Regions from separate parts of the Acidovorax sp. LjRoot194 genome, predicted to be linked through region 1. Evidence: predicted binding sites of a transcription regulator. Region 1 holds the regulator's gene; the other holds the start of a gene.
The links. Region 1 encodes NrdR, which represses ribonucleotide reductase genes. Its sites were predicted from a motif close to CACNANATNTNGTG; they were not measured.
Positions count from the first base shown of each region.

Region 2: ACSQ3N_RS21685 (ribonucleoside-diphosphate reductase subunit alpha) is a predicted target of NrdR. The motif match lies at 2,355-2,368, and genes of this name have one in related genera.

Region 1 is NZ_CAXUQB020000001.1:2,171,764-2,176,007, reverse strand. It holds gene ACSQ3N_RS09855 (lytic transglycosylase domain-containing protein) at 1-440, shown strand, start outside; ZMP/ZTP riboswitch at 566-717, shown strand; gene glyA (serine hydroxymethyltransferase) at 754-1,998, shown strand; gene nrdR (transcriptional regulator NrdR) at 2,020-2,469, shown strand; gene ACSQ3N_RS09840 (DMT family transporter) at 2,913-3,815, shown strand; gene ACSQ3N_RS09835 (bifunctional metallophosphatase/5'-nucleotidase) at 3,828-4,244, opposite strand, start outside.
Region 2 is NZ_CAXUQB020000001.1:4,775,473-4,779,716, forward strand. It holds gene ACSQ3N_RS21675 (sigma-54-dependent transcriptional regulator) at 1-1,467, shown strand, start outside; gene ampD (1,6-anhydro-N-acetylmuramyl-L-alanine amidase AmpD) at 1,451-2,083, shown strand; gene ACSQ3N_RS21685 (ribonucleoside-diphosphate reductase subunit alpha) at 2,462-4,244, shown strand, end outside.

The sequences.
Region 1 (4,244 bases):
CCATCATGGCCATCGAGTCGAGCTTCAACCCGTTTGCGCAAAGCGCCGTGGGCGCGCAGGGCCTGATGCAGGTGATGACCAACATCCACACCGACAAGTACCAGAACTTCGGTGGCCACTTTGCCGCGTTCGACCCCGTGAGCAATCTGCGCGTGGGCGTCAAGGTGCTGCAGGAATGCATCGCCCGCGCTGGCTCGGTGGAAGGCGGCCTGCGTTTTTACGTGGGTGCTGCCAACCTGGCCGATGACGGTGGCTATGCCGCCAAGGTGATGGCCGAACACTTCCGCCTGCGCCAGGTGGCCGGTGGCCGCAACATGCCCACGGCACCGCCCATGCTGTCGACCCAGGCAACACCACAGATGGTGCCTGCCGCCAACACGCCCGCCACGACCCCCGTGGCCCCGAGCGCCGACAAGGTGGCCCTGCTGGCCGACCTGTGATAGCAGGCCACTGGTTCTTGATGGCTGCGCTGCGCGCAGCGCGCTTCTTGCGATAGCTCTTGCGCCAGGGCATCGCACCTTGCCCCCTCCGGCGATGCCACCCGACTCTTCACCTCAAGTACACTAGCGGGGTACGCAACTGGCGATAGGCGCAGCTCCTGTACGGGACTGCCGCTGACGTGGAAACCGACAAGGGCTGGCCTCTTGTGAACCACTGGGGAGCGTGCCGCACGGGTGTCATGCCCGCCGCGTTCAGCCGTTCGCCTGGGCAGCCCTTGTTTCAAGGGACACAAGTTCATAGGACTGCCAAAAAATGTACGACCGCAATATTCTTGTCGAACAAGCCGACCCCGAAGTCTTTGCCGCCATCCAGGCCGAGAACGCTCGCCAAGAGCACCACATCGAGCTGATCGCCAGCGAGAACTACGCCTCCCCCGCCGTGATGTGGGCGCAGGGCACCCAGCTGACCAACAAGTACGCCGAAGGCTACCCCGGCAAGCGCTACTACGGTGGCTGCGAGCATGTGGACGTGGCCGAGCAACTGGCCATCGACCGCGTCAAGAAGATCTTCGGCGCCGAAGCAGCCAACGTGCAGCCTCACTGCGGCGCGTCTGCCAACGAGGCCGTGTTCCTGGCCTTCCTCAAGCCCGGCGACACCATCATGGGCATGAGCCTGGCCGAAGGCGGCCACCTGACGCACGGCATGCCGCTGAACATGTCGGGCAAGTGGTTCAACGTGGTCTCCTACGGGCTCGACGCCAACGAAGCCATCGACTACGAAGCGATGGAAAAGAAGGCCCACGAAACCAAACCCAAGCTCATCATCGCCGGTGCATCGGCCTACAGCCTGCACATCGACTTTGCACGCTTTGCCAAGGTGGCCAAGGACGTGGGCGCGATCTTCATGGTGGACATGGCCCACTACGCCGGCCTGATCGCCGCGGGTGTGTACCCCAACCCCGTGCCCCACGCCGACGTCGTGACCAGCACCACGCACAAGAGCCTGCGCGGCCCGCGCGGCGGCATCATCCTGATGAAGGCCGAGCACGAGAAGGCCATCAACAGCGCCATCTTCCCCGGACTGCAAGGCGGCCCGCTGATGCACGTGATCGCGGCCAAGGCCGTGGCCTTCAAGGAAGCGCTGCAGCCCGACTTCAAGGCCTACCAGGAACAGGTGGTGAAGAACGCCAAGGTGGTGGCCGAGACGCTGACCGCACGCGGCCTGCGCATCGTCTCCGGCGGCACGCAAAGCCACGTGATGCTGGTCGACCTGCGCGCCAAGGGCATCACCGGCAAGGAAGCCGAGGCCGTGCTGGGCGCCGCCCACATGACCATCAACAAGAACGCGATCCCCAACGACCCTGAAAAGCCGATGGTGACCAGCGGCGTGCGCATTGGCACCCCCGCCATGACCACGCGCGGCTTCAAGGAAGAAGAAGCACGCATCACGGCCAACCTGATCGCCGACGTGCTGGACAACCCACGCGACGAAGCCAACATCGCCGCCGTGCGCGAGAAGGTCAACGCCCTGACCGCCCGCTTCCCTGTCTACCGTTAAAAATCACGCTGATCCGCATCCATGAAGTGCCCCTTCTGCAGCCACCTCGAAACGCAAGTCGTCGAAACACGGGTGTCTGAAGACGGGGACTTCATCCGGCGCCGCCGCCAGTGCGGCGCCTGCGACAAGCGCTTTACGACCTACGAGCGGCCGGAAGTCAGCTTCCCGGCCATCGTGAAAAAGGACGGCCGACGCATCGAGTACGAGCGCGGCAAGCTGCAGGGCTCGTTCAACCTGGCGCTGCGCAAGCGCCCGGTGAGCACCACGCAGATCGACAGCGCCATCGAACGCATCGAGGAAAAACTGCTCAACCTCGGCCAGCGTGAAGTCATGTCCGCGCGCATCGGCGAGCTGGTGATGCGCGAGCTCAAGAAGCTCGACAAGGTGGCGTACATCCGCTTTGCCAGCGTGTACCGCAGCTTCGAGGACATCGACGACTTCCGCGCGATGGTGGACGAGGTCCGCAAGTAAGTCGCGACTGGCTCACCACGGGCCGGTTGGGCGTGGCTTGTTCTTCGACAATATTGGCAAAAATACCGGCTACCGCTTATCTGACGGGCGCCAGTAGCTATTATTTTTATAGCGGCATTATTGTGATGGCCTCAGCCGTCTGGTACGCCTGTTGACCGGCCTCTGGCCACCCGCTGCTGGTGGCCCGCCCTGCTGTAAGCCCCCTTGGAACTTGCACCTGCTGCAGCGGTACCCATGGCAGTTGCGCGCATCGCTTCTACATCGACCACTACATGTCGAATGCCGCACGTCGCGTCGCACCTCCGCTATTTGCACACCGCACTCCACCATTGAATTGCTATATTTTCAATAGCTACTGGCGCTCACCAGTCGGGCGGTAGAGCCCGTTTTCTTCCCAAACCACCGCTTGAGCAGTGCCGCCAGCCCCAGCGCAGTGCCCGACAATGCCCCCGGTGAAATCCCGCCACTTCCTGCAGCTGGTGCTGCTCTCTGCCCTGTGGGGCGCCTCCTTCCTCTTCATCCGCATCGCCAGCCCCGTGCTCGGGCCCAACGTGATGGCGGCGCTGCGCATTGGCCTGGCCACGCTCACGCTGATCGGCATCATGCGCGTGGCAGGCGAGCGCTGGCCGTGGCGCCATTGGCGCGAGCTGCTGGGGCTGGGCACGCTCACGGTCGCTGCGCCCTTTCTGCTGTATTCGTGGGCGGCCCTGTATCTGCCAGCGGGTTACAGCTCGCTGCTCAACACCATGGCCGTTCCGTTCAGCGTGCTGGCCGCTGCGTGGATGAAGGAAGACACGCTGAGCCTGCGCAAGTGGCTGGGCTGCCTGTGCGGCTTTGCGGGCGTGGCGCTGATCGTGCAGCTGGGCCCGGTGCAGCCCACGCCCGCGCTGCTGATCGCTGCGGCGGGTTGCATCGTCGCGTCGGCCTGCTATGGCATCTCCACCACCTGGATGAAGCGCGCCACCACGCGCATGTCGCCCCTGTCGATCGCGGCGGGCATCCACGCCGCCGCGCTGGTGCTGCTGCTGCCGGGCGCGGCCTGGAGCCTGCCCGAAGCACGCTTTACCACCGGTGCCGTGGCGGCGGTGGTGGTGATGGGCGTTTTCACCTCGGGCCTGGCCTACTGGCTCAACCTGCGCGTGCTGTCCCAGGTGTCGCCGGTGGCGGCCATGAGTTCGGCGTTCATGATCCCGCTGTTCGGCGTGGCCTGGGGCCATGTGTTCCTGGGCGAGGCGCTGGGCCCCGGCATGCTCTGGGGCGGCGCGCTGGTGCTGGTGGCCACCGGGCTGGTGACGGGCTTCAACCCCCTGCGCTGGCTGGCCGCGCTGCGCCTTGGAAAGGGGTAGCCGACACCCGCCTCAGCGCGCCGGTGGTGCGGCAGGTGCTGTCGGTGCGGTAGATGCGGCGGACCGAATGCGGTCTGTGGCGGGCACCGCCACCGGGCTCTGCGTGCGGAAGTACGCTTCGAGCGCATCCAGGTCCAGCCCGCCCACCAGGCGGTCGCGGCCTTCGGTCAGCACGGTGAAGTTGTCGCCGCCGCTGTCCAGGTAGCTGCTCATCACCACCCGCACGGGGGTGTCGTCCTGCAGCGGCACTCCGTGCAGCACCAACTGGCTGACGCGCGCGCCGGGCGGCTGGGCCCGGTCGAACTGGTAGGCAAAGCCTGCGGACACCGACAGCACGCGAGGCCGCTGGACGGTGTTGGTGCCGCTGGCAAACTGCTGCTCCAGCACCGCCTTGATCTGCGCGCCGGTGAAGGTCTTCACCACCAGCTG
Region 2 (4,244 bases), 2.6 Mb from region 1:
GAGGGCTACCGCGTGCAGACGGCCTCCAGCGTGCAGGAGGCGCGCGATCAGCTCAAGGCCCATCGCTTCGATGCGGTCATCACCGACATGCGCTTGCCCGACGGGTTCGGCATGGAGCTGCTGCAGGACCTGCGCGAGCAGCAGCGCAAGGAGCGCTGCGTGGTGATGACGGCCTACGGCTCTGCCGAGAACGCGGTCGAGGCCCTGCGCGCCGGGGCTTTCGACTACCTGACCAAGCCGGTGGACCTCAAGCAGTTTCGGTCGGTGGTGGCATCGGCCATCCAGGGCACGGGCGGCGTGCCGGCCCCACGCGCAGCGCGCAGTGGCGGCAACCAGAACAAAAGTGCGGCCTCGGCGGCCGTGGACCTGGCCGGATCGACCCCGGCCCTGGAGCGGATGGTGGGAGAGTCCATGGCCATCCGCAACGTCAAACAGCGAGTGGCCAAGGTGGCCCGCGGCATGGCGCCTGTGCTGATCCATGGCGAATCGGGCACCGGCAAGGAACTGGTGGCGCAGGCGCTGCACGCCAGCAGCCAGCGCGCCGATGGCCCGCTCGTGGCTGTCAATTGCGGCGCCATCCCCGAAAACTTGCTGGAGGCCGAGTTCTTCGGCGCGCGCAAGGGATCCTACACCGGCGCCTCGCAGGATCGCGATGGCTACTTTCAGGCGGCGCGGGGGGGCACACTGTTTCTCGACGAGATCGGCGACCTCCCCCTGGCCATGCAGTCCAAGCTGCTGCGTGCGATCCAGGAGCGCAGCGTGCGGCCGCTGGGCTCCACGCAGGAAGAAACCGTGGACGTGCGCGTCGTCAGCGCCACGCACCGCGACCTGGCTGCCGACGTGCAGTCGGGCCGCTTCCGGCAGGATCTGTACTACCGGCTGAACGTGATCGAGATCGTGATCCCGCCCCTGCGAGAGCGGCGCGAAGACCTGCCCGCGCTGTGCGTGGCCCTGCTGGCACGCATCGCCCAGGAATCGGGCATGGCCGTGCCACGGCTGACCGAGCAGGCGCTGGCCGCCATTGCAGCGCATCCCCTGACTGGCAACGTGCGTGAGCTGGAAAACTTGTTGCACCGCGCGGTGGCGCTCAGTGATGGAGAGGAGCTCCATGTGGACGGGCCGGCGCTGCCGTACGACGCATCGGGTGCGCGGCCCATGCCGCCGCAGGCAGCGCTCGCCACCAGCGCCTCGGCAGGCTCTGCAGGCGACGCGCCCACTTCCGCGCAAGGCCCCGCTGCGGCGGCCCACCCCAACCCAGGCAGTTCGGTGCCACTGCCCAGCGACCTGCAGGCCTGGCTGGACCAGCAAGAACGCGACATCCTCATCCGGGCCCTGCGCGAGGCCGGCTTCAACCGCACAGCCACCGCGGCGCGCCTGGGTATCAGCCTGCGCCAGATCCGCTACCGCATCGCACGCCTGAACATTGCCGCGCCCAACGACCAGGATGCGAATGACGAGATCGGTTGAAGCCGAGCAGGACGACTCGGGCCCACTTTGGGACGGCGGCTGGTACCAGCGGGCACACCGGCTCCCCTCGCCGAACTACGGGGAGCGCCCGGTACAGGGCGAGCAGGCCATCGACCTGATCGTGGTGCACTCCATCAGCCTTCCGCCGGGTGAATACGGCACCGGCAAGGTGCAGGAACTGTTCACCAATGCACTCGACTGGGATGCCCATCCGTACTTTCAAAGCATCCGCGGCCTGGCGGTGTCGTCGCACTTTTTCATAGAGCGCACCGGCGCGCTCTGGCAATTCGTGAGCTGCGACCAGCGCGCCTGGCATGCCGGCCAGTCTGCCTACCGCGGCCGCAGCCAGTGCAACGACGACTCCATCGGCATCGAACTGGAGGGCCTGGAAGGCCTGGAGTTCGAGGCGGCGCAGTACCACATGCTCGCCCAGCTGTGCCGGGATATCGAGCAGCGCTATGCCATCGAGCACATCGCCGGCCACGAGCACATCGCCCCGGGGCGCAAACAAGATCCCGGGCCAGGGTTCGACTGGCGCCGCCTTCAGGATGCGCTCAGCTGGCCATTGCGCAGGTTTCCTGCTACCACGCTGACCAGCCACCCACCACCGGGCTGATCACTGCAGCCCCAGCGCCACATCCAAGATTTTTCTTTGTGCGTTTGCACATTGTTGCAGTGCCCGGCGACCCCAAGGCAGCATGCGGCCTCGGCGGCAAAATCCCTCGCAACGCCTGTCGGCATGCGGGTCGTCTGCCCCACATCCCCGCGTTTCAATGGATTGCGACGAGGTGCCCAGCCCCCGCTTCGCATGCCTAGCACAAGCCGTGTCCTCCTGGAGGCAGTTTTACCGCGATACACTACCGGTAGTGTCTTGAACGCATGAGACACACCATATATAGTGTGCCCAGACAAAAGCCCTGCGCACCGCTCTCCCGGCCCGGCTGCATTCCCAGCCGAGCATCACACCCCAGACAGCCCATAGAAGAGGACACCCATGCAAGCTGCTTTGAACACGCCTGTCACCACCCACACCGCCACGGCCGATGCCCCTGCATCCCATGCAGCGCCAGTGGCCGCCACCCAATCGCTCCCGCACTACCAGATCATTCGCCGCAACGGCGCGGTGGTGCCCTTCGAGCCCCAGAAAATCGCGGTGGCGATGATGAAGGCCTTTCTGGCAGTGCATGGCACCCAGGGCGCAGCCTCTGCCAGCGTGCGCGAAGTCGTGGACACGCTGACGCAGAACGTCGTGCGCGCGCTGGTGCGTTCGCGCCCTGCCGGCGGCACCTTCCACATTGAAGACGTGCAGGACCAGGTGGAGCTGGGCCTGATGCGCGGCGAGCACCATGAAATCGCCCGCGCCTATGTGCTCTACCGCGAACGCCGCACGCAGGAGCGCGCGCGCCACACCGAGCAACAGGCTGCCGTGCCCGCTGCACCGCTGCTGCATGTGATCGACGGCGACAAGCGCGTGGCGCTGGACCTGAATCGCCTGCAGGGCCTGATCGAGTCGGCCTGCGTGAACCTGGGTGCCGACATCAAGGCCGACCCCATCGTCGCGGAAACCATGCGCAACCTGTACGACGGCGTCCCGATGGACGAGGTCTACAAGGCCTCCATCCTGGCCGCGCGCACGCTGATCGAAAAAGACCCCGACTACACCTACGCCACCGCCCGCCTGCTGCTGCACACCATCGTGCGCGAGGTGCTGGATAAGGAAGTGACCCAGTCCGCGATGGGCCAGGCGTACCTGGAATACTTTCCCCAGTTCATCCAGAAGGGCGTGGACAACGAACTGCTGGACCCCCGCCTGCTGACGTTCGACCTGGCCCGCCTGGGCGCCGCCCTCAAGGCCGACCGCGACCTGCAGTTCGACTATCTGGGTCTGCAGACGCTTTACGACCGCTACTTCCTGCACGTGCGCAAGACCCGCATCGAGCTGCCCCAGTGCTTCTTCATGCGCGTGGCCATGGGCCTGTCGCTCAACGAAGCCGACCGTGAAGCCCGCGCCATCGAGTTCTACGAGATCCTCTCGAGCTTCGACTTCATGTCCAGCACGCCCACGCTGTTCAACAGCGGCACGCTGCGCTCGCAGTTGTCCTCGTGCTACCTGACCACCGTGCCCGACCACCTGGAAGGCATCTACGACTCCATCAAGGAGAACGCGCTGCTGTCCAAGTTTGCCGGCGGTCTGGGCAACGACTGGACCCGCGTGCGCGCCCTCGGCTCGCACATCAAGGGCACGAACGGTGAATCCCAAGGCGTGGTTCCTTTTCTCAAGGTGGTCAACGACACGGCCGTGGCCGTGAACCAGGGCGGCAAGCGCAAGGGCGCCGTGTGCACGTACCTGGAAACGTGGCACCTGGATATCGAAGAGTTCCTGGAGCTGCGCAAGAACACCGGTGATGACCGCCGCCGCACGCACGACATGAATACGGCCAACTGGATTCCCGACCTGTTCATGCGCCGCGTGATGGAAAAGGGCACCTGGACGCTGTTCTCGCCTTCCGACGTGCCCGACCTGCACGACCTGTTCGGCACCGCCTTCGAGAAGGCCTACGTGGCCTACGAACAAAAGGCTGCGCGCGGCGAGATCAAGCCGTCCAAGACGGTGCAGGCCACCGACATGTGGCGCAAGATGCTGACCATGCTGTTCGAGACCGGGCATCCCTGGATCACCTTCAAGGATGCCTGCAACGTGCGCTCGCCCCAGCAGCACGCCGGCGTGGTGCACTCGTCCAACCTGTGCACCGAGATCACGCTGAACACCAGCGACA